2 linked regions of the Rhodopseudomonas palustris genome follow. The protein of the gene in region 1 interacts with the protein of each later gene in a pairwise test. Links are inferred from orthologs where the notes say so. Each region holds a gene or a part of one and is shown on either strand. Other genes may lie near its edges.

Region 1 (3,862 bases):
CAAGACCGAGTCCATCATCATGATCGGCGAGATCGGCGGCTCCGCCGAGGAAGAGGCCGCCCAGTTCCTGATCGACGAGGCCAAGCGCGGCCGCAAAAAGCCGACGGTCGGATTCATCGCCGGCGTCACCGCCCCGCCAGGTCGGCGTATGGGGCATGCCGGTGCGATCATTTCGGGTGGCAAGGGCGACGCGGCGTCGAAAACCGCCGCAATGGAGGCCGCCGGCATCACCGTTTCGCCGTCCCCGGCGCGGCTCGGCAAGACGCTTGCCGAAAAATTGAAGTCCTAATTCAAACCTTGTTTCATTACGAGCTTACATTTCCCTAGAATCCGATAAAAGGTGCACTATGTTGCTGATCCGGTAACCGGATCAGCTTATCGCGTGTCTGTCGCGATCGTCATCATCAGGAAGCAATCATGTCTCGCCAGGACGCGAATGCCGCTTTCGCCCTTTCTTCGTTTCTCCAGGGCGCCAACGCCACCTATATCGACGACCTCTATTCCCGCTACGAAAACGACCCGTCCTCCGTCGATGCCGACTGGCAGGCATTCTTCAAAAGTCTGAAGGACAACCCCGGCGACATCCAGAAGAACGCCGAGGGCCCGTCCTGGGAGCAGGCCAACTGGCCGCTGACGCCGCGTGACGATCTCACCTCGGCGCTGGACGGCAACTGGGCCCAGGTCGAAAAGAGCGTCGGCCAGAAGATCCAGTCCAAGGCGCAGACCAAAGGCGTCGAGCTGTCGACCACCGACGTCAATCAGGCGACCCGCGATTCCGTCCGCGCGCTGATGCTGATCCGCGCCTACCGCATGCGGGGCCATTTCCACGCCAAGCTCGATCCGCTCGGGCTGGAGCCGACCAAGGATCACGAGGAACTCGATATCCGGTCTTACGGCTTCACCGAGGCCGATCTCGACCGCAAGATCTTCCTCGATCACGTGCTGGGCCTCGAATACGGCTCGCTGCGCGAGATCGTCGCGATCTGCGAGCGCACCTATTGCCAGACGATGGGCATCGAATTTCTGCATATCTCCAACGGGGCGCAGAAGGCCTGGCTGCAGGAGCGGATCGAAGGTCCCGACAAGGAGATCAGCTTCACCCGTGAAGGCCGGCGCGCCATCCTGATGAAGCTGGTCGAGGCCGAAGGCTTCGAGCGGTTCTGCGACCTGAAATTCACCGGCACCAAGCGGTTCGGTCTCGACGGCGGCGAGTCGCTGATCCCGGCGCTGGAGCAGATCATCAAGCGCGGCGGCAATCTCGGCGTCCGCGAGATCGTGCTCGGCATGCCGCATCGCGGCAGGCTCAACGTGCTGACCCAGGTGATGGGCAAGCCGCACCGCGCGCTGTTCCACGAATTCAAGGGCGGCTCGGCCAACCCCGACGAGGTCGAAGGCTCCGGCGACGTCAAATATCACCTCGGCGCCTCGTCCGACCGCGAGTTCGACCACAACAAGGTGCATCTGTCGCTGACCGCCAACCCGTCGCATCTCGAGATCGTCGATCCGGTGGTGCTCGGCAAGGTCCGCGCCAAGCAGGACCAGCATGGCGACCTGCCGGAAGAGCGCGTCTCGGTGCTGCCGCTGCTGATGCACGGCGACGCGGCGTTCGCCGGCCAGGGCGTGGTCGCCGAATGCTTCGGCCTGTCCGACCTGAAGGGCTATCGCACCGGCGGCTCGATCCACTTCATCGTCAACAACCAGATCGGCTTCACCACCTATCCGCGCTATTCGCGGTCCTCGCCGTATCCGTCGGACGTCGCCAAGATGATCGACGCGCCGATCTTCCATGTGAACGGCGACGATCCCGAAGCGGTGGTGTTCGCGGCCAAGATTGCGGTCGAGTACCGGCAGAAGTTCCACAAGCCGGTCGTGATCGACATGTTCTGCTACCGGCGCCACGGCCACAACGAAGGTGACGAGCCGGCCTTCACCCAGCCGATGATGTACCGCAAGATCGCGGGCCATCCGTCGGCGCTGGAATTGTATTCGAAGCGACTGATCGCCGACGGCGTCATCACCGAAGGTGAAGTCGAGAAGGCCAAGGCCGACTGGCGCGCCCGGCTCGACGCCGAGCTCGAGGCCGGCTCCAGCTATCGCCCCAACAAGGCCGACTGGCTCGACGGCAAATGGGCCGGCTTCAAGTCGGCCGATCAGGAAGAGGATCCGCGCCGCGGCATCACCGGCGTCGACCTGGCGCAGCTCAAGGACGTCGGCCGCAAGATCACCAAGGTGCCGGAGGGCTTCCGGGTTCACCGCACGGTGGCGCGCTTCCTCGAGAACCGCGCCAAGGCGATCGACAGTGGCGTCGGCATCGACTGGGCGACCGGCGAGGCGTTGGCGTTCTGCACGCTGCTGCAGGAAGGCCATCGCGTCCGCCTGTCCGGCCAGGACTCCGAACGCGGCACCTTCTCGCAGCGCCATTCGGTGCTGTTCGATCAGGAAGACGAGACCCGCTACACCCCGTTCAATCACCTCTCCCCCGATCAGGGCCATTACGAGGTGGTGAACTCGATGCTGTCGGAAGAAGCCGTGCTCGGCTTCGAATACGGCTACACGCTGGCCGAGCCGAATGCGCTGACGATCTGGGAAGCGCAGTTCGGCGACTTCGCCAACGGCGCCCAGGTGCTGTTCGACCAGTTCATTTCGTCGGGCGAACGCAAATGGCTGCGGATGTCCGGCCTGGTCTGCATGCTGCCGCACGGCTACGAGGGCCAGGGACCGGAGCACTCCTCGGCCCGGCTCGAGCGTTTCCTGCAGATGTGCGCCGAGGACAACATGCAGGTGGTGCACGCCACCACGCCGGCGAACTTCTTCCACGTGCTGCGCCGTCAGCTCCGCCGCGAGATCCGCAAGCCGCTGATCCTGATGACGCCGAAATCGCTGCTGCGCCACAAGCGCGCGGTGTCGCGGCTCGACGAGCTCGGGCCCGACACCAGCTTCCACCGCGTCTTGGCCGACGACGCCCAGTCGTTGCCGGACGAGAAGATCAAGCTGGTGCCGGACAACAAGATCCGCCGCGTCGTGATCTGCTCCGGCAAGGTCTATTACGATCTCTACGAAGAGCGGGAGAAGCGCGGCGTCGACGACGTCTATCTGCTGCGCGTCGAGCAGCTCTATCCGGTGCCGCTGAAGACGCTGGTGCAGGAGATGTCGCGCTTCAAGGAGGCCGAGCTGGTGTGGTGCCAGGAAGAGCCGCGCAACATGGGCGCGTGGCACTTCATCGAGCCGTATCTGGAGTGGGTGCAGAATCAGGCGGGCGCGACCCATCGCCGTCCGCGTTATGTCGGCCGTCCCGCGTCGGCCGCCACCGCCTCCGGCCTGATGTCGAAGCATCTGGCCCAGCTCAAGGCCTTCCTCGACGAGGCGCTGCGCTGACGCCATGGGCTGCCGCGCGCCGGCGGCCGGTGTTGTCGAGACATTTGGATCAGGGGCGAACCGCCGCAGCAGCGGTGACGCCGCAAGAGGACAGAAACAATGACTGAAATTCGCGTTCCGACGCTCGGCGAATCGGTGACCGAGGCGACCATCGGCCGCTGGTTCAAGAAGCAGGGCGACGCCGTTGCGGTCGACGAGCCGCTGGTCGAACTCGAGACCGACAAGGTCACCATCGAAGTGCCGGCGCCGTCGGCCGGCACGCTCGGCGAGATCATCGCCAAGGACGGCGAGACCGTCGCCGTCGGCGCGCTGCTGGGCCAGATTTCGGAAGGCGGCGGCGCCGCCAAGCCGGCCGCTAAGGAGTCTGCCAAGTCAGCCGCGGCGGTTGCGCCCGAGACCACCACCGGCCGTCCGGATCTGAAGAGCGAAACCACCAAGCCGATCAACGCCGGCCCCGAGGAAGTGCGGCCGAAATCCGACGCCAAGG
Region 2 (3,215 bases), 2.6 Mb from region 1 along the record:
TTTTCGTCCAGCCCACGCCCCCTCCCTATCCTGTGTCACCGCGGCCGCCCGATCAGCGGCGTGCGGTTTCATCTCGTCGATTGTTCAGCCGACGATTTCGTTGCCGGCGAAGAACTGCGCGATCTCGATAGCGGCGGTCTCCGGCGCATCCGAACCGTGCACCGAGTTCTCGCCGATCGACTTGGCGTGCAGCTTGCGAATGGTGCCATCCGCCGCCTTCGACGGATCGGTCGCGCCCATCACGTCGCGGTACTTCGCGATCGCGCCCTCGCCTTCCAGCACCTGGACGACGACCGGACCCGAGGTCATGAAGTCGACCAGCTCGCCGAAGAACGGGCGTTCCTTGTGGACCGCATAGAAGGTCTCGGCCTGGCCGCGGGTCATGTGAATCCGCTTCTGCGCCACGATGCGCAGGCCGGCCTTTTCGATCAGAGCATTGATCGCGCCGGTGATGTTGCGCTCGGTCGCATCGGGCTTGAGGATCGAGAAAGTCCGTTGAACAGCCATGTAAATGTCCTTGAAACGCTTGGGGCGGGAGAGTTGCGCGCTTATATCGGCGCCGCCGCGGCACGGCAAGCCGCGCCGTCGGGCGATCGCAGCGGTCCGCCCCCGGCGTTGCGCCGACCTCGATCACAATCCGGCCGATCGTGGTTGCCTTTAGCTGCGGTCCCGGTCAAAACCCGCTCATGCTCACTTTGTCCGACATTTCGGTCCGGATCGCCGGACGGCTGCTGATCGACCAGAGCACGGTGCAGATCGCGCCGGGCGCCCGCGTCGGCTTCATCGGCCGCAACGGCGCCGGCAAGTCGACGCTGTTTCACGCCATCCGCGGCGACCTCGCGACCGAGACCGGGCGCATCACCATGCCGCCGCGCTGGCGGGTCGGCAGCCTCGCCCAGGAGGCGCCCAACGGCCCGGAGACCCTGCTCGAAGTCGTGCTCAAGGCGGACCTGGAGCGGGATGCCCTGCTGCAGGAGGCGGAGACCGCGCACGATCCGCATCGCATCGCCGACATCCAGACCCGGCTGGTCGATATCGACGCGCATTCGGCGCCGGCGCGCGCCGCCGCCATTCTCAGCGGTCTGGGTTTTTCCGCTGCGGACCAGGCCCGCTCGTGCTCGGAATTCTCCGGCGGCTGGCGGATGCGGGTGGCACTCGCGGCGACGCTGTTCGCCGCGCCGGATCTGCTGCTGCTCGACGAGCCGACCAACTATCTCGACCTCGAAGGCACGCTGTGGCTCGAGGATCACCTCGCCAACTATCCGCGCACGGTGATCGTGATCAGCCACGACCGCGATCTGCTCGACACCTCGGTGAACGAGATCCTGCACCTCGATCGCGGCCGGCTGGTGCACTTCCGGGGCACCTACTCGGCCTATGCCGAGTTCCGCGCCAACAAGGAAGCGCTCGACGCCAAGAACGCCAAGCGCGAGGAAGCGCGGCGCAAGCACCTGCAGGAGTTCGTCGACCGCTTCAAGGCCAAGGCCTCGAAGGCGCGCCAGGCGCAATCCCGCGTCAAGATGCTGGAAAAAATGAAGCCGGTGACGCGGCTGGTGAGCGACGACGTGCCCGACATCGTCTTCCCGCCGCCGGAGAAGACGCTGTCACCGCCGATCATCGCCGCCGACAACGTCTCGATCGGCTACGATCCGAAGCACCCGGTGCTGCGCCACGTCACGCTGCGCGTGGACACCGAAGACCGCATCGCTCTGCTGGGCGCCAACGGCAACGGCAAGTCGACGCTGGTGAAGCTGTTGGCCGACCGGCTGACGCCGTTCTCCGGCACCGTGACGCGCGCCGACAAGCTGTCGGTCGCTTACTTCGCCCAGCACCAGCTCGACGAGTTGAATGAAGACGGCTCGCCCTACGACCACATCCGCAGGCTGATGCCGGACGCACCCGAGAGCAAGATCCGCGCCCGCGCCGGCCAGATCGGGTTTTCCGGCAAGGCCGCGGACACGCTGGTCAAGAGCCTGTCGGGCGGCGAGAAGGCGCGGCTGCTGCTCGGCCTCGCGACCTTCTACGGCCCGAACATGATCATCCTCGACGAGCCGACCAACCATCTCGACATCGACAGCCGCGCCGCGTTGGCCGAGGCCATCAACGACTTTCCCGGCGCGGTCATCATGGTGTCGCACGATCGTTACCTGATCGACGCCTGCGCCGATCAGTTGTGGGTGGTTGCCGATCACAAGGTGAAACCCTACGACGGCGACCTCGACGACTATCGTCGGGCGGTGTTGTCGTCACGCGGCGCGCGCAGCGGATCGCGCGAGCCCAGGGAGCGAGGCTCAGACGGCACCGGGGCTAAGCCGCCGCGCCAGAAGTCGGAAAAACGCGTTCCACTGAAGCAGCAGATCGCCGACGCCGAGGTCGAGATCGAGCGGATCACCGCGATTATCGCCAAGATCGATGCGGCGCTTGCGCTGCCGGACCTGTACACGCGCGATCCAAAACAGGCCGCGCAGCTCTCGACCGCACGCGCGAAGGCCGAAGCAGCGTTGCAGAAGGCCGAGGAACAATGGCTGAACGCGAGCTCGGCGATGGACGAAGCGCAGGGCTGAGGGGGCGGAAGCGCAGCCGCTACGACCTGCTCCGCTTCTTCGCCGCCCGCGGTTGCGGGGCCGGTTCGGCGACGCGTTCGATCGAGGTCAGCCGCCCTGCCGTGAAGGTGTAGATTCCGGCGCGCGGACCACGCGCGTAGGTCAGCAGCACGACGCGCTGACCGCGCTCGTTGGTCGAGAGGTTGACGCTGTCGGGCGCACCGGCGCCACGGGCGACGTCGCATTCGGTGTGGCCGAGCGCCACCGTACCGCTACTCGTCATGGCCGGGGCAGCAGGGTCACCGCCCTGCGCATTGGCGTCGGCCGCGCCCGGCTGCGCCATGCCCGGACACATGCCGTCGGCGGAGATCAGGTCTTCCGCTGTGACCGGTTTGTCGGGCGTCAGCGGCGGCGTCTCGATCGAGATGTTCTTGATGAACACCCGGCCCGGCCGCGCGAACCAGTCGGCGTCACGCGACAGCAGATCGGAAGTGCCGGAACATCCGGCGAGAAGCGGCATGGCCAGCACGAGAGTCAGCACGACTGGGCGGCAAGAGAACTTGTGTTGCACGATCGATTGGGTCCCATCCCGCAGCATAAGCATCTGTCCAAACATCGATTTACGGCGCCACAATGGCCGCCTCGGCATTGCCCGCAGGATGCCAGAATATC

What was found.
Region 2: the proteins of SR870_RS18985 (region 1) and SR870_RS07300 interact in binary tests that used the Escherichia coli proteins (3 or more experiments, as listed by UniProt). The link is inferred for Rhodopseudomonas palustris from one-to-one orthologs.

Annotation. Positions count from the first base shown.
Region 1 is NZ_CP140155.1:4,199,655-4,203,516, forward strand. Bases 27-3,575 are described here. They hold SR870_RS18985 (2-oxoglutarate dehydrogenase E1 component), read left to right. Parts: upstream 27-417; coding sequence 418-3,375; downstream 3,376-3,575. Other genes in these bases: sucD (succinate--CoA ligase subunit alpha), read left to right, coding at 27-289; odhB (2-oxoglutarate dehydrogenase complex dihydrolipoyllysine-residue succinyltransferase), read left to right, coding at 3,475-3,575. Also shown: more of sucD, read left to right, coding at 1-26; more of odhB, read left to right, coding at 3,576-3,862. UniProt on the Escherichia coli protein: E1 component of the 2-oxoglutarate dehydrogenase (OGDH) complex which catalyzes the decarboxylation of 2-oxoglutarate, the first step in the conversion of 2-oxoglutarate to succinyl-CoA and CO(2).
Region 2 is NZ_CP140155.1:1,628,020-1,631,234, forward strand. The notes cover bases 224-3,125. They hold SR870_RS07300 (ABC-F family ATP-binding cassette domain-containing protein), read left to right. Parts: upstream 224-686; coding sequence 687-2,564; downstream 2,565-3,125. Other genes in these bases: ndk (nucleoside-diphosphate kinase), read right to left, coding at 224-507; SR870_RS07305 (hypothetical protein), read right to left, coding at 2,584-3,114. Outside these bases: more of ndk, read right to left, coding at 85-223. UniProt on the Escherichia coli protein: Genetic data indicate it may be involved in ribosome assembly or function.